Regions from separate parts of the Micromonospora pisi genome, predicted to be linked through region 4. Evidence: riboswitches for the same ligand, from Rfam matches in the RefSeq annotation. Region 4 holds a riboswitch; each other region holds the start of a gene.
The links. Region 4 has a riboswitch for cyclic di-AMP ahead of BDK92_RS21045 (coiled-coil domain-containing protein). Riboswitches for the same ligand answer to the same signal wherever they lie in the genome.
Positions count from the first base shown of each region.

Region 1: linked by a shared signal. The riboswitch ahead of BDK92_RS17500 (C40 family peptidase) and the one ahead of BDK92_RS21045 (coiled-coil domain-containing protein) in region 4 are both predicted to bind cyclic di-AMP.
Region 2: linked by a shared signal. The riboswitch ahead of BDK92_RS18725 (C39 family peptidase) and the one ahead of BDK92_RS21045 (coiled-coil domain-containing protein) in region 4 are both predicted to bind cyclic di-AMP.
Region 3: linked by a shared signal. The riboswitch ahead of BDK92_RS12095 (coiled-coil domain-containing protein) and the one ahead of BDK92_RS21045 (coiled-coil domain-containing protein) in region 4 are both predicted to bind cyclic di-AMP.

Region 1 covers NZ_RBKT01000001.1:4,130,016-4,135,370, forward strand. Annotated here, with positions in the region: tRNA gene BDK92_RS17480 (tRNA-Gly) at 78-151, opposite strand; gene BDK92_RS17485 (zinc metalloprotease) at 364-1,353, shown strand; partial or broken gene BDK92_RS17490 (pyridoxamine 5'-phosphate oxidase family protein) at 1,563-2,084, opposite strand; gene dcd (dCTP deaminase) at 2,240-2,818, shown strand; gene BDK92_RS17500 (C40 family peptidase) at 2,915-3,895, opposite strand; cyclic di-AMP (ydaO/yuaA leader) riboswitch at 3,965-4,100, opposite strand; gene BDK92_RS17505 (C40 family peptidase) at 4,314-5,306, opposite strand.
Region 2 covers NZ_RBKT01000001.1:4,426,825-4,432,205, forward strand. Annotated here, with positions in the region: gene BDK92_RS18715 (serine hydrolase domain-containing protein) at 1-976, shown strand, start outside; gene BDK92_RS18720 (hypothetical protein) at 994-1,221, opposite strand; gene BDK92_RS18725 (C39 family peptidase) at 1,496-2,320, opposite strand; cyclic di-AMP (ydaO/yuaA leader) riboswitch at 2,733-2,876, opposite strand; gene BDK92_RS18730 (YbhB/YbcL family Raf kinase inhibitor-like protein) at 3,685-4,224, shown strand; gene BDK92_RS18735 (class I SAM-dependent methyltransferase) at 4,300-5,028, opposite strand; gene BDK92_RS18740 (DUF6311 domain-containing protein) at 5,245-5,381, shown strand, end outside.
Region 3 covers NZ_RBKT01000001.1:2,944,307-2,949,687, reverse strand. Annotated here, with positions in the region: gene BDK92_RS12110 (erythromycin esterase family protein) at 1-515, shown strand, start outside; gene BDK92_RS12105 (hypothetical protein) at 658-1,344, shown strand; gene BDK92_RS12100 (MarR family winged helix-turn-helix transcriptional regulator) at 1,396-1,938, opposite strand; gene BDK92_RS12095 (coiled-coil domain-containing protein) at 2,198-3,208, opposite strand; cyclic di-AMP (ydaO/yuaA leader) riboswitch at 3,212-3,343, opposite strand; gene BDK92_RS12090 (copper resistance CopC family protein) at 3,520-4,395, opposite strand; gene BDK92_RS12085 (hypothetical protein) at 4,485-4,859, shown strand; gene BDK92_RS12080 (hypothetical protein) at 4,879-5,381, shown strand, end outside.
Region 4 covers NZ_RBKT01000001.1:4,943,908-4,949,288, reverse strand. Annotated here, with positions in the region: gene BDK92_RS38485 (glycosyltransferase) at 1-148, opposite strand, end outside; gene BDK92_RS21055 (O-antigen ligase family protein) at 75-1,478, opposite strand; gene BDK92_RS21050 (glycosyltransferase family protein) at 1,576-2,841, opposite strand; cyclic di-AMP (ydaO/yuaA leader) riboswitch at 3,343-3,473, shown strand; gene BDK92_RS21045 (coiled-coil domain-containing protein) at 3,477-4,511, shown strand; gene BDK92_RS21040 (glycoside hydrolase family 65 protein) at 4,596-5,381, opposite strand, start outside.

The sequences.
Region 1 (5,355 bases), 810 kb from region 4:
GGCCCGGCGCATGATCGCCGCCGACAGAACATCGAAGGCCCTGGTTGGGACTCGCGTCCTGACCAGGGCCTTTGCATTGGAGCGGGTGACGGGAATCGAACCCGCACTGTCAGCTTGGGAAGCTGATGTTCTGCCATTGAACTACACCCGCGAGCGGAGCCCACTGTACCTGGTCCGCCTCCCGAGCGCATCAACGTACCCCCGGCGGCGGCGCCGGACGCGTCCGTGCGGTTGAGGCAGATTGATGGGGACCACGCCGATCTGCGTCGTTTGCCTGAACTGTCCCAGCAGGTAACGTCCGCCACATCCGCAACTTGCGGCGCGTGAACGAAGCGTCGCGTTCCGTGGCGAAGAGGTGGGGTCATGGGTTTGCACCGCATCCGGAAGTCGTTGCGCTCGGTTGGCGTGGCGTCCACTGCTGTCGTACTGCTGCTCGGGTCCATGGTGTTGGTGGCGAACCCGGCACTGGCAAGCCCGGCTACGGCGAGCACGACGGGGCCATCGGCAGGATGCGTCCAGCTGGCGGTGGCAGACTCGGCCGCCAGGGCGAGACCCGGGGCGCCCGGTGGGCACGACCCCAACGAACTGGACGCGCCCGAGGCGGCGCAGCGCAATCGAGACCTGGACGCCGCGTACGCGAAGCGGGTCGGAGTGGCGCCGTTCAGCGCCGCCCCGAGGAAGATCACGATCCCGGTGGTGGTGCACGTGATCAGCCGGGACCGTACCCGGGAGGGTGGAAACATTCCGCGCGCGATGATCGATGCCCAGTTCAAGGTGCTGAACGCGGCGTTCGACGGAGTGGATGGTGGCGCGGTCACGCCCTTCAAGTTCAAGCTCAAGAAGCTCAACCGGGTGATCAACCCGGCCTGGTATCCGATCGTGGCGGAGAGCCCGGCGGAGACGCAGATGAAGAGGTCGCTGCGGACCGGCGGCCCGGAGACGCTCAACCTCTACCTGGGGGCACTCAGCGACGACCTGCTCGGCTGGGCGACGTTTCCGCAGAAGCAGTTGACCACGTACGACGGGGTGGTGGTGCTTTCGGAGTCACTGCCCGGCGGCAACGAGAAGCCCTACAACGAGGGCGACACCGGCACCCACGAGGTCGGCCACTGGCTGAACCTCTTCCACACGTTCCAGGGCGGGTGCGCGGGTGAAGGCGACGCGGTGGCGGACACCCCGGCGGAGGCGGAGCCGGCGTTCGGCTGCCCGACCGGGCGGGACTCGTGTGTGAGCAGGTCGGGGCTCGACCCGATCCACAACTTCATGAACTACACGGTCGACGCCTGCATGGACCGGTTCACGGCCGGACAGGTGAACCGCATGGTCAAAGCGTGGCAGGCGTACCGGGCCTGATGCACTGCCAGCACGACGAGGGCCGGCCGCTTCCCGAGGAGCCGGCCCTCGTCGTGTGTCTGGGGCCCCTCGTCGAGGGGTCCGTTCACTCAGGAGGCCCAGATCACCGGGTCCGGGGCGACGGCCACCACTCGGGGCTCCCGGGTGAAGCGCTGGTCGACCGCGTTCGCCGTTGACGCGGACCGCAACTCGGTGGGATTGACGTGCCGGCGGGCTCGACGTCCGCGACGGCCGGCGGGCGCTCGCGCCGCAGTCGGGTCGAGCCACACCTGAACTCCCGGCCGGTCATCGCCCCGCCCGCCGTACGCGAGTGGGATCGCACCGGCCCGGCCGTGCTCAGCGAGCATCGCCGCCTCGACGGTGAACTCGAAGAGTCGCCAGTCCACCCGGGGCTCGGCGCGCACGGTGTCGGCGAGCCGGGCGATCGTCGCCGGGTCGGTGACCAGCTTGGCGCGACCGGCCACGTACGCCTCGTCGTCGCTCTCCTCGGGCGGGAACGAGTGCAGCGCGTAGCGGCCGTCACGTTCCAGGTCGCGCCGCTTGGGAGAGTCGACGACGAAGCAGAACAGCCCCTCGTCGTTGATCACCGGCGACACCGGGTGCACACGGGGACCGCCGTCGGCGCGGACGGTGGCGAGGTAGCCGAGACCCGGCCCGTACTGCTGCAGGAGGGTGCGGATCGCTTCGGCGAGACGCGGGGCGTCGGCGGCGAATTCGGACCAGGATGCCATGGGGAGATTCTATCGAACATGTGTTCGAGACGGGTAGTCCGACACGCGTTCGCCACGCCGAACCATCGCCGACCCCGTTGCCCATGACGACGCGCCGCGTCACTCCAGGTCCGGGCGCGACCGGGTTGATCTCGCCCGGTCGCTAAGGTGGCTGGATGCTGCTCTCCGACCGTGACCTGGTCACCGAGATCAAGGCGGGCACTCTGGGGCTTGAGCCCTTCGAGCCGGCACTGGTGCAACCGTCGAGCATCGACGTACGACTGGACCGGCTCTTCCGGGTGTTCAACAACCATCTCTACACCCACATCGACCCGGCCAGCCAACAGGATGACCTGACCTCGGTCGTGGACGTGCCCGACGGCGAGCCGTTCGTGCTGCACCCGGGCGAGTTCGTACTCGCCTCCACGCTCGAAGTGATCTCACTCGGCGACCAGCTCGCCGGACGGCTGGAGGGCAAGTCGAGCCTGGGTCGGCTGGGCCTGCTCACCCACTCGACCGCCGGCTTCATCGACCCCGGCTTCTCCGGCCACGTCACGCTGGAACTCTCCAACGTGGCCAACCTGCCGATCACCCTCTGGCCCGGCATGAAGATCGGCCAGCTCTGCATCTTCCGGCTCTCGTCGCCGGCCGAGCACCCCTACGGCTCCGCCGTGTACGGCTCCCGCTACCAGGGCCAACGCGGCCCTACCCCCAGCCGTTCCTGGCAACGTTGGCAGACCTGGCCCACCCGCTGACCCTCCCTTCGCCCTAGGGCAGGTCCGCGCTGACGGAGATCCATCAGCGCGGACCTGCCCTGGATCGGCGGCGCAGGGGAGCGGGGGGGGAGGGGGTCAGGTGGGGCGGCCGAAGCTGTGGACGGTTGCGGTGTCGAGGCGCTTCATCTTGACCGGCTCACCGGCCTGGGAGGCGTGCACCACCCAGCCGTCGCCGACGTACATCCCGACATGGTGCAGGTCGGCGTAGTAGAACACCAGGTCGCCGGGGCGCAGTTCGGCCTGCTTGACGTACGCGGTGACCCGACGCTGGGCAGCCGCGTTGTGCGGCAGGGTCACGCCCGCCTTCGCCCAGGCGGCGAGCATCAGCCCGGAGCAGTCGTAGGTGTTCGGACCCGCGGCGCCCCAGACGTACATCTTGCCGATCTGCGCACAGGCGAACTTGACCGCGACGCCGGACGGACCGCCGGGATAACTCGACGGGCAGGGGGCTGGGCGGAGCGGGCCGCCGCCACCGTTGCCGTAGACCTTCAGCCGCAGCTTCTGCAACCGGTCGATCTCGGTGTCGATCTGCTTCTTCTTCGCGGCCAGGTCCGCCTCGGTCCGGGTGAGCTGCGCGACCAGGGTGTCCAGTGGTGCCTTCTGGGCCGCGAGCTGCTCCTTGAGGTCGACCACCGCCTGGACATCGTGCTGCTGACGGCGGGCGAACTGGTCGAGGATGGTGAGCTGGTCGGCGAGCATGGTCGGCGAGTCCGTGGTCAGGATCGCGTTGATCGCGGAGGCGTTGTCCCCCTTGTACGCCCGGACGGCCATGTTGCTGACCTTGCCCATGGCCTGGTCGATCTGGAGTTGCAGCGGTTGGATCCGCTTGGCCAGCGCGTCTGCCTGCTTCTTCTTGACGGCCAGGTCCTGGCGGGTCGCGTTGGCCTTCTCGATGGTCGGCTCTAGCTGGTTCCACGCCACGTCGATCTGCTTCTCGATCTCGGTGACCGACGGTTCGGCGTGAGCTGCGGTGGCACCGAGCAGAACAGCGGCGACACCGGCTATCGCGGCGAGTACGGAGGTACGGATGGGCCAACGGGTACGCGACCGGGTCATGTCCGGGTCGACCAGAGTCGACCGGAGGGACCTCGGCCGCGGGGCATGGCTAGCCACCGGGGTGGGCGCTCCTTCTTCCGGAACCGCCTACCGGGTTAGCTGACGGGTTCGGGCGGGAAGAGTGCGCCCTACCGCGAATATTCGCGGATTCACCCCGAGGTGTTGGTTCCCCGGTTCGTCGAAAACGATTCGGCGGGCCGAGCCGGTGCCACCCGGGCTGGGTGATCTGGTGCCGTCTCGGCGATCTCCCACAGTAGGAACGCTGTTATGGCTGTGCAACCCGTGACTGGAGTTGAACCGTTCCGTATATCAGACAATTACTTAGGGTGTGTCACCGTCGACAAAGGAGAGGCCCCTTGCTAACGGCGCCACCGCCAGCAAGGGGCCTGTCCTGACAAACTCGGGCAATTGCTGTTACTCAGCCAGGCCGACGGAACCCGGCGACCGGCATCACGTCAATCTTTGTCATCTTCACCGGCTGACCGGATTGCGGTGCGTGCACCATTAATCCGTTACCGACGTACATGCCGACGTGGTGCAGATCACCGTAGAAGAAGACGAGGTCGCCGGCGCGGGCGTTGGCCCGGCTGATCACCTGGCCCTCGTTCCACTGGGCACCCGTGTAGTGGGTGAGCTTCACGCCGGCCTTGCCCCAGGCGTACTGGGTGAGTCCGGAACAGTCGAAGTTGCTCGGCCCGGTCGCGCCCCAGACGTACATCTTGCCGATCTGCGCGCAGGCGGTCTTGACGGCGGTGCCGGCGGGGCCACCGGGGTACACCGCCGGACACGGCCCGATCCGCAACGCACCACCGGAGCTGCTCGACCCGTACGCGGTGAGCCGCAGCTTCTCCAGCCGGTTGATCTCGGCGTCGATCGACTTCTGCTTCGCGGAAAGCTCGGCGTCCTGCTTCTTCTGCTGCGCGACCAGCTCGTCCAGCTTGCGCTTCTCGACGTCGTACTTTTCCTTCGCGGCGGTGACGTCGGCGATCTGCTCCTGCTGCTCCCGGGCCAGGTGGTCCAGGATCGTCAGCTGATCCGCGAGCTCCGTCGGCGTGCCGCTGGTGAGCAGCGCGTTCAGGTCAGAAGACGGGCCGCTCTTGTAGTAGCGCGAGGCGAGATCGCCAACCCGGTCCAGCGCCAGGTCGGCATGGAGAGCCAACGGCTGGATCTTCTTCTGCAGCTCGGACGACTTCTTCTGGTTCGACAACAGCTGGCTGTGCACCTTGTTGTACTGCTCGATGGTCGGCTCGAGCTGAACCCACTGGGCGTCGATCTGCTTCTCGATCTCCTCGACCGAGGGGGCAGCCTGCGCCTGCGTCGTCGGCAGCAACCCACCCAGGATCACTGCCGCAAGGGCGAGCATTTGGTAGGCCCGGCGGCGGTTACCGCCGCGCGGATGCTCATGCATCATCGAATGGCGATGGGAGGGCACGCGTGCCACCGGCACCGACTCCTTCGAT
Region 2 (5,381 bases), 520 kb from region 4:
CGCCGCGACGATGATGTTGGTCGAGGACGGCCGGCTGGATCTGGACGAGCCGGTCGACCGGCTCCTGCCTGAGCTGGCCGACCGTCGGGTGCTCAAGCGGATCGACGGCCCGCTCGACGAGACCGTGCCGGCCGAGCGTCCGATCAAGGTCGAGGAACTGCTGACCTTCCGGATGGGGTTCGGCATGATCCTCGAACCGAGCTTCGATCCGCCGTTCCCGATCAACAAGGCGGTCCACGAACTGGACCTGGTGCTGGGGCAGCCGGATCCGCGTACGCCGCATGAGCCGGATGAGTGGATCAAGCGGTTCGCCAGCCTGCCGCTGATGTACCAGCCCGGTGAGCGCTGGCAGTACAACGTTGGCACGCTGGTGCTGGGTGTCCTGGTCGCGCGTGCCGCCGGCCAGCCGCTGGGGGATTTCCTGCGGGCCCGGGTCTTCGACCCGCTCGGCATGCGCGAGACCGGGTTCTGGCTGCCCGCCGAGTACACCCGTCGGCTGCCCAGCTACTACATGACCGACTTCCAGACCGGCAAGCTGGAACTGCGTACGGTCTCCACCCCGAGTGAGTGGGCGAGCCCGCCGGCCTTCCCCTCCGGCTCCGCTGGGCTGCTGTCGACCGCCGACGACTTCCTGACCTTTGCCCGGTTGCTGCTGAACAAGGGCGTGCACCAGGGTGAGCGACTGCTGTCGGCGGAGTCGGTGGAGCTGATGACGACCAACCACCTGACCCGGGAGCAGATCGCCGGCGGCGGGGTCCTGCTCGGCGGGCGCGGCTGGGGTCTGGGCATGGCGGTCGCGGTCGAGCCCGACGATGTCTCCCCGGTGCCGGGCCGGTACGGCTGGGACGGTGGTTACGGCACGTCCTGGTTCAACGACCCCCGGCAGGGGCTGATCGCCATCGCCCTGACCCAGACCACGGATTTCCTGTTCAACGGCGCGGCGGACGAGTTCGCCCGGCTCGCGATCGAGGCGTAGTCGGTCCGGTCCCCGCCTTACCCCAGTGACTTCAGATCCGGTGGCACGGGCGCGGCGAGCGGATAGTCCGGGTCACGACCGGCCCGTACCTCGATCGCCCAGCGCAGTTGGGCGCAGCCGTCCGGGGTGCAGCAGGCGCAGGTGCCGGGGGCATAGGAGGTGCCCCGGTCCTCGTGCTGGGCGATGGTCATCGCGGCCGCCTCCCAGATCCCGGCCCGGGTCAGCGGTTCGTCGACGCGGCTCATGGAGCTGACACCTGACGTGGCATGGCCAACACCTGGACCCTCCGTTCGGCGCGCGGGCGCGCGGTGACCGACTCGTAATGGCGACTAGGGATACAACCGACCAATTGGACCTTGCGGTCATCTGTCTTCGCCTGGTCGGCGTGGGCCATGGTCACGACAGTGTCAACGCACGCATCCGTGGATGGTTGTGGCAAGGCGCTGACCGGCCCGCTGGTACGGATGGCCCCGGGCGCCGACCAGAACGGTCGGAGCCCGGGGCCGGGGGGAGGGTGGGTCAGGCTGAGTAGCCCCGGGTGGCCATCCAGTTGGCCAGGTCGATGGTGGTCATCCAGTAGGAGCTGACCCCGTTGACGAACGCCGGGTCGGCGATCTGGACGGTCCGACCGTTGTCGCGGTAGCCGACCACGGTCAGGTAGTGGCCGCCGTCGTACGCGTGCCAGCCGCCTTCGGTGTCGGTCGCCGAGCCGACGATGTTCGCCACGACCGCGTACCCGTTGCTGATCGCGTGTACGACGTCAGCCTGGAGTTGGTCCATCTGGGCCGGGGACGGCGCGCCGGGGATGAAGGTGCTCCGGTAGAAGTCGGTCTTGGCGAGCTGGTTCAGGCCACGCGTGGTGTCGTCGGCCGAGTTGGTGCCGTTGCCGGTGGTGCCCAGGGCGGCAGCCACCTCGTCCTGGCTCGGTGACCGGTCGCGTGCGGTGAGGGCGATCCGGGTGGCTGCCGGCCCGCAGTACCAACCGTTGATCTGCGCCTCGTACTCGTAGTCGAGCACCTTCGACGCGGGCGGCGCCTTCTTGGCCGGCTTGGCCGGGGCCTTGGTGGTGGCGGGTGGGGTCGACGGCGGAGCGCTGGGCGCCGCCGAGGTGACGGTCGGCGCCGGCGCCTCCGGGGCGGGGGCCATCTCGCCGGCGGCCTGGCCGCCGATCTTCTCGGCGACGGCGACGGTCGACGGGTTCTCCGCCTGGACCGGTCCGTGGCCCTGGGTGAGCAGAATTCCGGTGGTGAGGCCCACCGCGAGGACCGCGGCGGAGACGACGCTGGCCCGGTACGGGCTGGCGGTCACGATGCGACGCAGTCGCAGTTGCTGACGATGCTTCATTGAATTTCCTCCGCAGATGTGCCGATCTGCGATCGGGGGCACATGTTTCGGGATGGCGTTATGTCTCTGCCGGGGCCAATCGCGTGACGAGTGCGCGCAAAGGGTCCGGCGGCAGTAGCCGCCAGCCCGGTGGGCCGGATCGGGGTGTGCTGATCCGCCACCACAGATGCGGTGGAATGCGTTACCGGATGACCGAGCACGACAAATGAATGCCGTACGTTTCCGTATCACCTACCGGTCACGCGCGTACTCGCGTCACCGACCGCGCGCGTTGCTCGCGTCGACGGTCGTACGCCTGCGCCCTAGTGATCCAGCGTGTTGGGCCGCGCCTCGGTGCGGGCGGACCAGGGCAGGTGTCGGGGGACGTGGCCGAGGGAGGGGCCACGGCAGATACTGCGCTGCACGGAGCATGTTCTCCTTCCGAGACCGCCTACCGGGTTAGCTGACGGATTCGGGCGGGAAGCTCGCCCTACCGCGAACCAAAGGTTCGCGGATTCACCCCATGACTACTGTGGGTCCCCGGCTCGTAACAATTACGACTCAGCGGGTCTGTTCCGGTGTCACCCGCGGTGACTATTGGCCGGACCAGACGGGCTGACGTTACTGGGCCGCATCTGCTCCTGCCAACCCCGCTTGGCCTGCAAAAACCGTGACCCATGCCGCTGTTGTGGTCGATCTGTGAGCACCGTTTCATGATCACGGAAAGTATTTGTTGCCCCGCTGAGCGGTTTGACTGGGGTGGCCGTGCCCCCTTGCCTACCGGAGGCAATGGATGTCGCATTTGCGAATGGGGTGGCCACGCTCGCCCATGCTCGACCTCGGCTGAATACTTCCTGGAAGCAATTCGGCCGAATTTCCCCGTGCTCTCGACCGACCGTGCCGCCCGGTCTCGTCCGATCGGGCCGGGCCGTCGAGCCAGTCAGGCCCTGTCCCGACCCAGCGCCGATCCGTTCCTCCGTGCCACCGGATGCCCGGCTGCCGGTCGCCGGGTCCGGGGCTATCGGGCGAACGGGGCCGGGCGGAGGATTCGCGACCGGGCCCGCGCGGCGTCGCGGACCGACAGGGTCACCGTGGCGTCGTCCGGGAATGACCGGGCTACGTACGGGACGGTCGACGGGAATGACGTCGGCAATTGGGCGCTGTCGTCACGGGTTCGGCGGATCGTGAATGGCCTCCCCGATTCTTCGTCCGACCATTCCCCAGGGCCAACGGATTCCGCTTCTCCAGCGGTCGGGTTCTGCTCCTGTCGAGCTGGTCGCGCGCCCGGTACGTCCGGTCGGGGGTATTTCGGCACCGGCAGCCGTAGGTCGGCCGGGACAGGGTAGAAAGACTCCGAGTCACCCGATCTCTGGAAGGACTTCCTGATGAGCCTCGACCGACCGATTCCGCCGGATCCGTACGACCTGCTGCCGCCGGTCCCGGCGTTCACCGTGACCAGCGACGACGTACGTGACGGCGAGCCGTTGGACGTGGAGTTCGCCCACCCCAGCGTCGGCGGCAACGACCAGTCGCCCCAGCTGACCTGGTCCGGATTCCCGGCGGAGACCCGCAGTTTCGTGGTCACCTGCTACGACCCCGACGCGCCCACCACCAGCGGGTTCTGGCACTGGGTCCTGGTCAACATCCCGGCGTCGGTCACCCAGTTGCCCCGGGGCGCGGGCATGGCCGGGACCGCCGAGGGCGGGGCGTTCGCGATACGCAACGACTACGGCACCCAGGCGTACGGTGGGGCCGCGCCGCCGGCCGGCGACCGTCCGCACCGTTACCTCTTCGCGGTACACGCCCTGGATGTGGAGAAGCTCGACCTCACGCCGGACGCCAGCCCGGCCTACGTCGGCTTCAACCTCACCTTCCACACCCTGGCCCGCGCCGTGATCCGGCCGACGTTCCAGGTCAAGGGCTGAGCGCGGAACAGTGAGTGAGCGGCCGACACCGGGGACGGGTACCTGCTGGCGTCGGTGTCGGCCGCTGCGCTCCGGTCAGCCCTCCGGCGTGCCGGGCACCCGGGCGACAGCGAAGACCGACTGCCCGAACGGCGGCCGGACCAACTGCTCGGCGGCCTTGGTCACCGGCAGCACCAGGCTGTCGTAGACCTTGACCATCGGTCCTTCCTTCGGCATCAGCCGGAACACGTTGGTGGCCATGTAGTAGCCGATCAGACCGAGCGCGTTCGCGTAGTGCAACCGCTCCACGGTCAGGCCCGCCTCGGTCAGCGCGGCCCGCATCGTCTTCTTCGTGTAACGCCGGACGTGGCCGGTGGCGATGTCCGCCGGCCCGAGCGCGAACTGGAACGCCGGCACGATCAGGACGACCGCCCCGCCCGGGCGGACCAGGTCACGCATGGCGCGCAGGGCGCCGACGTGGTCCACGATGTGCTCCAGCACGTTGTACGAGACGGCCGCGCTGTAGTCACCGCGTTCCGGCTCCGGCTGGGGGAGAAGCATCTGCCGTACCTCGACGTTGGACTCGCCGGAGAGCCGGTCCTTCAGGGCCACCAGCCGGTCCGGGTCGGCCTCGGTGGCGGTGAACCGCGGCACGTGCGGCGCCCACTCGAGTACATAGTCACCGAGCCCGCTGCCGATCTCGATCGGGTTGTCACCCAGATACGGGATCGCCAGCTCAACGAACCATCGGCGGTGGTTCACGGCGGTCGCGAGACCCTCGAGTACCTCGGATTGAACCCGTTGATCCCCAGTGATTTCTGCCATGCGTCGATTCCTCACGATCTGAAACTCGACCTGCACCCTGGACCGACAGAGTGAACCATCTACGACGACCGTAGGGAAATTGAGGCATCGGCGTGGCACGAACGGATTGTTCGGTAGATCCGTCCCGTCCAGCTTCCGGACGTTCAGGCATGGAAGACACGGATGCCGGTGATCGAGCTCGGGTATCCGCTAGCCTTCGCTACCCTCCGAACAGACATGACTACCTCTCACCCGGACATCGCTGATCTACCGAAGGAGCCCGTCCCGGAAACGACGCCGGCACCCCACCTACCGCGCCGCTCTCGGCGCGGTCTCCGGCCGGATGTCGCCGCCGTGCTGAGCTACTTCGGACT
Region 3 (5,381 bases), 2.0 Mb from region 4:
TGGACCGGTACGGTCCGGACACCCGGGCGGTGGTCTGGGCGCACAACACCCACATCGGTGACGCACGGGCCACCGACATGGCCGACGCCGGCATGATCAACATCGGTCAGCTCGCCCGCGAACGGCACGGAGCCGAGGCGGTGGCCCTGATCGGCTTCGGCGGCTACCAGGGCAGCGTGGTCGCCGCCCCGCGCTGGGGCGCCCCGGCGGAGATCATGACGGTGCCGCCGGCCCGACCCGGCTCGATCGAGGAACGGCTGCACCGCATGCTGCCGGAACGGGCGCTGCTCGTACTCGCCCACGGCGACCGGCCGGCCTGGTTGAACGAGCCGGCCGAGCACCGGGCCATCGGGGTGGTCTACGACCCGTCGTTCGAGGAGTGGGGCAACTACGTACCGACCCGGTTGGCCGAACGGTACGACGGGTTCATCTGGTGCGACCAGACCACCGCCCTGCACGAGCTGCCGGCGAACGCCGAGCCGGGCGAGCTGGAGACGTACCCGGCCGGGACCTGAGCCCGGTTTTCGATCTTCACTGGCGTCGGCCCCCGGTTTGGTCGATGTCCGGTTCGGGGTAGCAGGACGGGTGGGCGGATTTCCCGTGCCGCCCGCCCCGGCGGGTGTACGGACCCCGCCGCCCCGACTCCGAGGAGGATCGATGCGTACATCGGCGATAGCGACGGTCGCGACGCTGGCCGGGCTCGGCCTGGCCGTAGCCGGCTGCGGTGAGGGATCGGTGGTGGGCATGGCCACCCCGAACCCGAGCGCCGCTACGGGCAGCGCGGCACCGACCGGCAGCGCGGGTGCCTCCCCGCCGTCCGCCGGTCCGGTGGCGTCCTGCGTGACCGGTGACTGGCGGACCACCTCCGCCGCCGGACAGACCGGTGGAGCCCTGGCCAGCGCGAGCATCAGCGGCGGGGACGGAGTTCTGGTGAAGGTCGGCCCGACCGGTGCGACGACGGTGGACTTCGCCGGGATGCGTCCGGTGAGCTTCAACGCGCAGCTCGGCGATGCCAAGGTCGCCGGCCGGTTCAGCTACGCGGGGCAGGCCAACGGCACGGTGAGCACCGGGGGGACCGGCGGCACGGCCGGTGACTGGGCCCCGATCCCGCCGCTGCAATGGGGCGACACCCGGGTCACCGTCGAGCTGACCGAACCGGCGCCGGCAAAGCTCTTCGACAACGTCCGGATCGCCGAGTACGTCGGCGACGGCGCCACCCGCAGCGCCGACGTGGTCGACATCCAGCCACTGCTCGGTGCCGGGCGTTACCAGTGCGGCGGGAACACGCTGACCCTGACCCCGAAGGATGCTGGCGGCCTGACCTGGGTGCTCAACCGCGCCTGACCGGTGGCCCCGGCTGTCCAGGCCGGTTGGGCCAGACCCGTGAGACAGAACCTAGACGTCGTGCGAGGCGGTGTCGGTCGGGCAGTCGGCCGACTCCGCGTCGCACGGCTCGGCCTTCACCGGCGGGCAGACGTCCTTGTGGAACCCGGCGCGCACCTTGTCGGAAATCTCGGCGAGTACGTCCAGCTGCTCGGGGGTGAGCACGTCGATCACCCAGCGACGGACGTTCGCGACGTGTTTGGGCGCCGCCGAGATGATGGCCTCCCGGCCGGCTTCGGTGATCCGGATGAACGCGCCCCGGGGGTCGGTCAGGCAGGGCTCCCGCTCGACCAGCCCACGCCGGGCCATCCGCCCCAGGTGGTGGGTGAGTCGGGTCTTCTCCCACTCCAGGTGCGCCCGAAGCTGGAAAATCCGCAGCCGGCCCTCGGGCGCTTCGCTGAGGTGCACCAGGACGGCGTAGTCGGTCTCGGAGAGGCCGGCATCGGCGAGGAGTTGGCGGCCGAGCCGGTTGTGCAACTCCATCTGCATGGTGATGAACGAACGCCAGGCGCGCTGCTCCCGCTCGTCGAGCCATCGTTCCCCGGTCGTTGCCACCTGACCATGATACTGGCCAGGCTGACGTGTCATCCTGGCTTGTCGGGCGGGGGAGAAACCGGGCGGGGGAATCAGCCCGGCCGTCACGTAAGTCCGGTACTCACCTTCCGGTGGCGCCCGCCAGGGTGTCCCAGGTGCACCCATCGTCGCTGATCACTGGGCTGTCCGTGACCACCGTCACCGGTGAACGGCTCAGGCCCCCGTCCCCAGCTTCGTGGCTGGGCGGGGGCCTGGTGCCGTGGGTCGACCGGGCGTCGGATCAGAGCATGGACATGTGTACGTGGTCGGTGTGGTCACTCTCACCGCTGTACGACTGCCAGCCGGTCGCCGGGAACCAGATCTGCCTGTACCAGATCACGTAGAGGATGCCGAGGCGATCCGCGTTGCGGACCAGGAACGCGGTCAGGTTGTTGCCGTACAACCTCTGCGCGTTGGTGCTCGCGGGGGCGAAGCCGCTCTTCAGCAGCGACCAGTCGCAGGCCCGGCCCTTGGGGTGCTCGAACGGCCCCCCGTTGCGGTGACAGCCGACGAAGAGGTTGAAGCCGGCCTTCTTCACCTCGTTGTACGCGTGCAGCGTGCGCGGGGTGATGCAGCCGCTGGTGGTCGGGTCGTTCTTGCTGCACGACTCCTTCGGCCAGCCACCGCTGGCCGTACGCGGTGCCGGTGCGGCCACCGCCGAGGTGGCACTGACCAGGCCGTTGGTCAGTTTTTTGCCGCCGACCAGGGCGAACGCCTTTTCGGCGTCCGACTTCTGTCGGGCGATCACGGCCTGCTGCTTCTCCTGCTCCTTGACCTCGGCATCGGCCAGGGCCTTGGCACGGTCGGCCAGTTCGCGAGCGGCGTTGAGTTCGTGCAGTTTCTGGTCGTTGACCGCGTTCATCTCGTCGAGCGCGACCGCCCGTTGGAGGAACGAGTCCGGTGACGCGCTGTTGAGCAGCACCGAGACCGCACCGAGCTTTCCGGTCCGGTAGGTGCGGGTGGCGATCTCGGTGACCTGTGGGGTCAACTCCTCGATCTGGGCCTCGGCCTTCTGGAGTTCGGCGGCGAGAACCCCCTGGCGCTTCTTTGACGCCTCGAGCGCGGCCTTGGCGTCGAGGAAGCGGCGGCCGGTCTGCTCCAGGACCTCGCTCAACAGCTGGCCGTCGGACTCGGCCGGCGCCGGTGGCGTGGCGGGCGCGGCCTGGGCCGCGGCGGAGAACGGCACCAGCAGGAGGGAAGCGGTGAGCAGAGCCAGGGCAGGGGTGAACCATCGGCGGAGGGGTGCCGTCATGCAGGATCCTTCCGTTGGTCGCCGACCGGGTTAGCTGACGGGTTCGGGATGGAAGTGATCCCTACCGCTTTCGCGGATTCACCCCGGGTACTCGGTTCCCCGGTTCGTCCATGGACGATTAGGCGACGGTCCCGCCGGCACCGGTTGGCGCCGATTGGCGTTGACCGCGAAGAATCCTACCGCGTGGATCGACATCTTGTGCACGCCCCGACCCGTACGAAAAGCGTTATGGGACAACGACTTTCGGTTATCATCCGCGTATTCGACAACGGCGTGTACCGCGGGTAATGGTGGTGCCGGGGATTGTCGTGTCAGCGGTTGCCGCCGCGTTTGCGGGACGGCTGCGTGTTTCGCGCCGACTGATTGGCGACCGCCTTTCGGGCCGCCGCCGCTCGTCGGGCGGCGGCGGAGGTGGCCGGACGACGGCGGTTCGCCGGGCCGGTGTTGATCCGGGCACCCCGTTTCGGTCGAACCACCAGGAAGACCATTGCCGCCACCGCGACCAGCAACAACACCGGCAGCAACCAGGTCATCACTCCACTGTCGCCGGTGGTGCCGCTGGCGTTCCCGGTGGGTGGCGGGGGCGGCGCGGTGGTGTGGGTGCTGGTGGTGCTGCCGGGATTCGCCGAGGACGGCGGCTCCGGGTTCTCGGCGGCGGCCACCAGCGCCGGATCGGCGGAGTTGGTTGGCGGGCTCCAGCCCTGCGGTGCGGCGGTCGGCGTACCGGAGTAGGTGAACTTGACCGTGCCGCGTACCGGTTCCCGGTCCGAGGCGACCGAGAGGTAGCTGGCGGTGTACTCACCCTTCTCCGGCCAGTGCGCCACCTGCACCAACGCGGCGTAGCCCGTGTGGTAGAGGCGCGGCTCCCACTTCCCGTTGACCAGGAACAGCTCGGTCACCGGGCGGTCGAGTCGTTTGTCCAGGCCGGGCCGCCAACCGGCGTCGACCCGTACGCCGCTCGGCGCGGTCACGGTGAAGTACGCGTTCGCCGCGGGCGCCTCGGTGAAGTAGAGCTCCAGCGCCTGCTTCGGTTGCGAGACAGTGGCGCCGGCCACCGGATCGGAGATCGCCAACTGTCCGTGCGCGGAGGCCGGCGACCCGGCCACGACGAGCGCGACCGCAGCGCCGAGAACGACGGCGAGCAGGCGGCATGCCGCGTGGACGGTAACCATCCGGGTCGATCGCATCGGCCCATCATGGTGGCTTCCGCTGTGCCCGGCAAGACGCTACAGTCGCTTCCCAACGTCTCGGGACCGGCCTGTCAGGGGAGATGTCGATGTTGCCCGCTATCGGCCGCCGCCGCGCGCTGGCCGCGCTGACCGGTGCGATCCTGCTCTCCGTCGCCGGTACCGGCTGCGGGTCGAGCGAGGCGCCGGCCGACCCGGGTTCTCCGGTCGAGGTGGCCATCACCATCACCGGCGGGCGGTCCCAGCCGCAGCCGGGTCGGGTGGACGCGAAGAAGAACCAGCAGGTCAGGATCACCGTCACCAGCGATGTCGCGGACCGGGTGCATGTGCACGGGTACGAGGTCGGCGCGGACCTGATGGCCGGGCAGCCGGCCACGGTCGAGTTCGTGGCCGACATGGACGGTCTGTTCGAGGTCGAGACGCACCAGACCGGTCTGCTGCTGTTCCAGCTCCTGGTCCGATGAGCGATCCCGCCCCGGTCCGATGAGCGATCCCGCCCTCGGTACGTTTCCCGAGCTGCTCGCGCACGGGGTCGGCGGCCGGCAGGATCTGCCTATTCCGTTCGGCTTCGCGGTGACCGGAGCCGCGCTCGCCCTGGTCATCTCGTTTGTCGTGCTCGGGGCGTTCTGGCGGGAGCCGAGGCTGGGTGACCCGGAGGCGGGCCGGCCGCTGCCCGAGCGGGTCGGCCGGGTGGTCGACTCGGCCGGGTGGCGGTGGGGGCTGCGCCTGCTGGGCCTGGTGGTCGTCGGCTACTTCGGCATCGGGCTCTTCCTCGGTCCCGACCTGGACCGGAATCCGACCGCGGGCGCGTTCTACGTCCTGTTCTGGGTCGGGCTGGTTCCGTTGTCGCTGCTCTTCGGGCCGGTCTGGCCGGCGCTGAACCCGCTGCGTACGGGCTTTCTGCTGGTGGCGGCGGTGCTGCGCCGCGATCCGCGCCGGGGACTGCTGCCGTTGCCGGCGCGACTCGGCTACTGGCCGGCCGCGCT
Region 4 (5,381 bases):
GAACCTTCACCAGCCGGCTCGATCGACGGGTCAACAGGTACGAGGTGGCAGCCGCCCTGCCGAACTCGGAGATGCTAAGGGCGTTGGTGCCAACTGGGGCCCTGGTCACCGGGTCCCGCGCGATATACAGGGGGCGGAAGGTACGCATTGCCGTGGCCTGGCTCGGGATAAACGTCTCGGATGGCTGGAATAATTGATGTCTCACGATTCCAGAAATCGGCATCTGTGACACGATCTGTCGTCTCCTGTCGCGGAACATCGATCAAGTAGCAGAGGAGCAACGCAAGCACGGGGATGAGGTGGATCTCCCCGAATACGTCGGTGTTCTCGCCCATTGCCTGGACGATCACCCAGACGAACGCCGCCCCCGTCCAAGCCACAAAGAGCGAGTTGTGGTCCGAGGACCGCTTGAACGCCTTGACGACCAGCCCCAGCATCGCCCCGAAGACCAGAATCGTCAGCACGAGTCCGACCAGGCCGGTCGAGGCCCACGCGGCGAGCAGGATGTTGTGCGGCGGAAAGTTGGGGCTGTAGATGCCGTGCGCGGCGGCGTACACGGCGAACCCCTCTTGCCAGCCACCCCAGCCGAGACCGAGCAGAGGACTCTCGACGAACGCCTCGGCGCCGTAACCCCAGATGTCGGTCCGCTGCCCGAAGGCACCCCGGACAGCGGTGGCGAACCCGCCACCGGTGCTGAGCAGTACGATGGCCCCGACCGTCGCCACGCCAGCGCCGATCAGCAGATACCGGCGCAGGGCCGGCTTCAGCCTCCGCCAGAAGTACGCGGCCAACGCGGCGAGCGGCAGCACTACCGCGAACATCCGCCCGGACTTGGAGCCGGTGAACCAGACGCCGGTCAGTGCGACGACGCCCGCCACCAGCACCAGCCGCTGCCGTGTCCGTGACCACACGGCGAAGGCTGCCATCGCACTGACGCCGAGGAACAGGCCCGCGACGTTGGCGTTGATGAACACCCCACCCGACTTAGTAGGGTCCAGCACGTTGTTTCGATTGACGTCGAAGAGCCCACTGACGGTGTTCTGGCCCGCGAAAAGTCCGGCGATCGAACGCAGGTACGCGTCCTCTACTCCCGGGAAGACACGAAACAGTGCCACCAGAAATGTCTGCAGCATGACCAAGGGCCAGTAGAAGAACTGGATCTGGCGCAGGAAATCCGGCTTCTCGCTCGCGGCGCCGTACATCAGCACCAGCGTCATGATGAACTGCGCGAGCAGAACCATCGGCAGTCGGCCGTAGCCGGCATCGGGCGACCAGAGCAGCGCGAGGATCCGGGCTGCCAGGAGTCCGAGCAGACCGTACATCAGCCAGGTGCGCAGCAACCGCTGAACGCCCAGGTTGCGCCAGGCCCAGACCACCGCGGTGGGCACCAGGAGGATGGCGACGATCGACGACAGCGCGATGTCCATCGTGCCTTGGGGCAGAAAATAGAACTGTGGCACCGCGAGGGCGAAGAGCACCAGGACACCGACCCGCAGGGGAACCCCGCCGACGATGGACAAGACACGCTTCATGCCGTACGTCCCCCACGCTCGAGTAGTCGTGCCCCGACGGTCGTCATCGGATCGGGGGCCGTGCGAGCTCGGCGGCCAGCAGGTCGCGAAGCACCTGTCCCCGCTCCGCCCAGCCGTGCCGACCGGCACTGTCCATCCGATCGGCGATCACGTCGTCCGCGACGGGCGCCAGCATCCGGTCCAGGTGACCGACGATGTCGGCGGCGCCGGCCGCGACAACGTGCGGGTTGTTCCGTGCGAGCGTCTGGACCGAGGGCAGCGGTGTGCTCAGCACCGACAGGCCGGACGACAGGTACTCGAAGCACTTGAGCGGGCTGACGCCAGTCGTGTAGTCGTTGATTGCGTACGGGATGAGCCCGACCGCGCAGGTGCCAGCCGCCGCGGCGAGCTCCTCGGGGGTGAGTAGGCCCAGGTAGCGGGCGCCCAGTGCCTCCAGCCGCTGCAGTTCGGCGGTGAAGCTTCCGCCACCTGCGGCCAACGGACCGGCCAGCAGCAGTTCGCCGCGTCCCCGCAGCGCCGTGGCGACGGACTCGAGCAGCGGCATGTCCAGCTTCGCGGTGGTGAGGTTGCCGGAGAAGATCACGGCGGGCCTACGTTCCGCGGCCGGACGACTGCCCTCGACGAACACGGAGACGTCCGCGACGTTCTGCAGCAGCTCGACGCGGGGGAAGCCGGTGCTGACGAGGTGCTCGTGCACCGCCTGGCTGGTAGCGATGGCGACAAGTCCGGGGCGGGCCGCGAGGCTCCGCTCGCCCTTGCCAACGGCCACGCCGTCGATGCCCGGGAACTTCGCGAGCAGGTCGACGCAGTGGTAGACCACGACGTCAGCAGCGGTTTCCAGACCGTAGGTCACCGGCGTGAAGGTCCACAGGACGCGCGGGCGGCTAGATTGCAGCCACGGAGCGGCGGAGCGGCGGAGCAACGCGCGGTTCAGCGGGCGGGTGGGTGCACGGTGCAGGGGCACGACGAGCGGGGAGACGACGTTGGTGCGGTCCGGTCTGGGCCGTCCGGGTGTTTTCGGTCCGTCCGCGGGAGTCGCAAACGCGCGGCGCGCTCGCGCCGCCATCCGGGCTACATCGGCTCGCCGCAGGGTCGGCCGCCGCAGGCCGAGGGATTCCACGAACGTCACCGCCGCCGTCACAGCGAGCTCGCGGGTGACGTAGTGCTGGTTGGTGGCGATCGCCGAATCCCACTCGGCGGTGCCGAGGATCAGCACGTTCGCCGCAGGCTCCGGATTGCTGTGTGCCGCGTCCGGCATTGATCCCATCCCGACTAATTTGCCGGCCTCCGCGCCGGCGAGCGGGATCATGCTACGCGAATGGTCCTCGCGAGCGAACACCCGAGTCGCTCGGAGATCGATTCGTAGCGTTCGGTGCACCACGTGGTCACAAACCGCCCTCGCATCCGCCAGTACCATCCGCCAAGAGCCCGGCGAGGTATCAATCGGTGGGACGGGCGAGACCGTCTCGATATTAATCGAAGGTTCTTCGGGTTGTTCCAGACTGGATGATGAAGTTCTACCCGTTACGTCTCGGTATCCGCACCACCTCCACCGTCAACCGGACACAGTGGTGCCCGCAATCGCCTACGACAACCCCGTGGTCAAGCAGCGACCGGCCGATTGATGGAAATGGGCGAGAACGGGTGCGCCGACCTCGTCACGACTGGGGAGGTGCCCGCCAGGAAGTGGCACACCGCCACTAGCAGGAAAAATCCCCGGTGGCGACGTAGATTCAGCCACGATAAGTCCGACTGATCCGGTAATGTCTCCCTCGGTTCCGACCCGGTGGTTACCCCCTCGAGCTGTCGGCGACGACCGCCGCCCAATCGCCATCGTGCGAGCCGGGGAACCAGGTAGGTGGGGTGAATCCGCACTCGCGGTAGGGGTAGTTCCGTCCCGAACCCGTCAGCTAACCCGGTCGGCGGCCGACGGGAGGAACGTGCATGACGACACCTATGCGTCAGCGGTTCTCGCTGGCCCTGACCCTGCTCGCCGCGGTGAGCACACTCGCCGGCGCGGCAGTCGCGGCCGGACCCGCCGCAGCCGCGCCCGCTGGCCCGGTCACGCCGGGCGACGAAGGCGGCAACCCTCTCTTACGCGACGTCCTCGAATCGACCGGGCGAGGTTACGCGGCGGCCAGCAACGCGGTGGAGAACTCACGCAAACGTCAGGCCGTACTCGCCGACGAACTGCGACAGATCGAGGAGCAGCTCTCCCTGATCGGCCCCGAGGTCGGTGAGGTGGCGGTGAACGCCTACCGGCTCGGTCGGATCGGACCGCTCAGCGCACTGCTCGGCAGTGCCGGGCCGGACGAGTTCATGAAGCGGGCCGAGGGCCTCGACCTGATCGCGCAACGCGACAACAGCAAGCTGCGCCAGCTTCGGGAAGCGCGAAACCGGGCCAGCCGGGCCAAGAGCGCGGCCGACGCGGCACTCGCCGAGGAGCAGCGGCACCTCGCCACCATGGCCAAACAGAAGCAGGCGGCGGAACGTGCCCTCGCGCAGGTCGGCGGCATCGCCACCGAGGGGTTCGTCGACGCCGCCTCACCGGTGGCGGATCCGGCCCCACGTAGCCGGGACGGGTCCTGGCCGGCCCAGTCCTGCACCCGCTCCGACCCGACGACCAAGGGCTGCCTGACGCCGCGCACCCTGCACGCGCTCGAGGAGACCCGGCGCCTCGGCTTCACCAGGCACGTCTCCTGCTACCGGACGGGCGGACCGTTCGAACACCCGAAGGGCCGGGCCTGTGACTTCTCGGCGCAGCCGAACGGCTTCGGCGGCGACGCCACCGGCGGCGACAAGACGTACGGCAACAACCTCGCCGCGTTCCTGGTCCGTAACGCCGACAAGCTCGGCATCCTCTATGTGATCTGGTACCGGCAGATCTGGTTCCCGGCGACCGGGTGGAAGACGTACTCCTCGGCGCACGGCGACCCGTCCAGCGACCACACCAACCACGTACACCTCTCCCTGCTCTGACCGGACGGGCCCGGCGGCCCTGCTCTGACCGGACGGGCCCGGCGGCCCTGCTCTGACGGACGGGCCGGGTGGCACGGCGGCGTACTACGCCTGGGGCTTGCCCGGGGTCTGCGGCTCGATCGGCGGGGCCGAACCGGCGCTCTCGGCGACCGAGGCCCGGCGGGCCGGGGCGCGGCCGGGCGGCTGCTGCGGTGTCGGACCCACCGCCGACGGCGGCGGGTTCGGCTTGGTGACCGGTTCGTCACACGTGACCCGGACCCGCTCGCCGTGGTGGAGCAGGTCCACCGTGCCGCTCCGGTCGCCGTTGCGCAGCGCGTACGTCGTCTCCCGTTCCCGTACGTCCACCCGCAGCCGGTGCCCGTGCCAGACCAGTGAGAACTCCAACCGGTCGATCCGGTTCGGCAACCGGGGCGTGAAGGAGAGGATGTCCGCGTGGTCGCGCATGCCACCGAAGCCGGCGACCAGTGCGATCCACGCCCCGGCCAGGGAGGCGACGTGGACCCCGTCGCGGGTGTTCTGGTTCAGGTCGTGCAGGTCCATCAGGGCGGCTTCGCCCAGGTAGTCGTGGGCCAGTTCGAGATGTCCCACCTCGGCGGCGAGGACCGCCTGGGTGCAGGCGGACAACGACGAGTCACGAACCGTACGGCGCTCGTAGTAGGCGAAGTTGCGGGCCTTCTCCTCCGCGGTGAAGGCGTCCCCGCGCCAGTGCATCGCCAGCACCAGGTCCGCCTGCTTCACCACCTGCTTGCGGTAGAGGTCGAAGTACGGATAGTTGAGCAGCAGCGGGTACTTCTCCGGCGGGGTGCCCGCGAAATCCCACTCCTGGAGCTGGGTGAAACCCTCCACCTGCTGGTGCACCCGAAGTTCCGC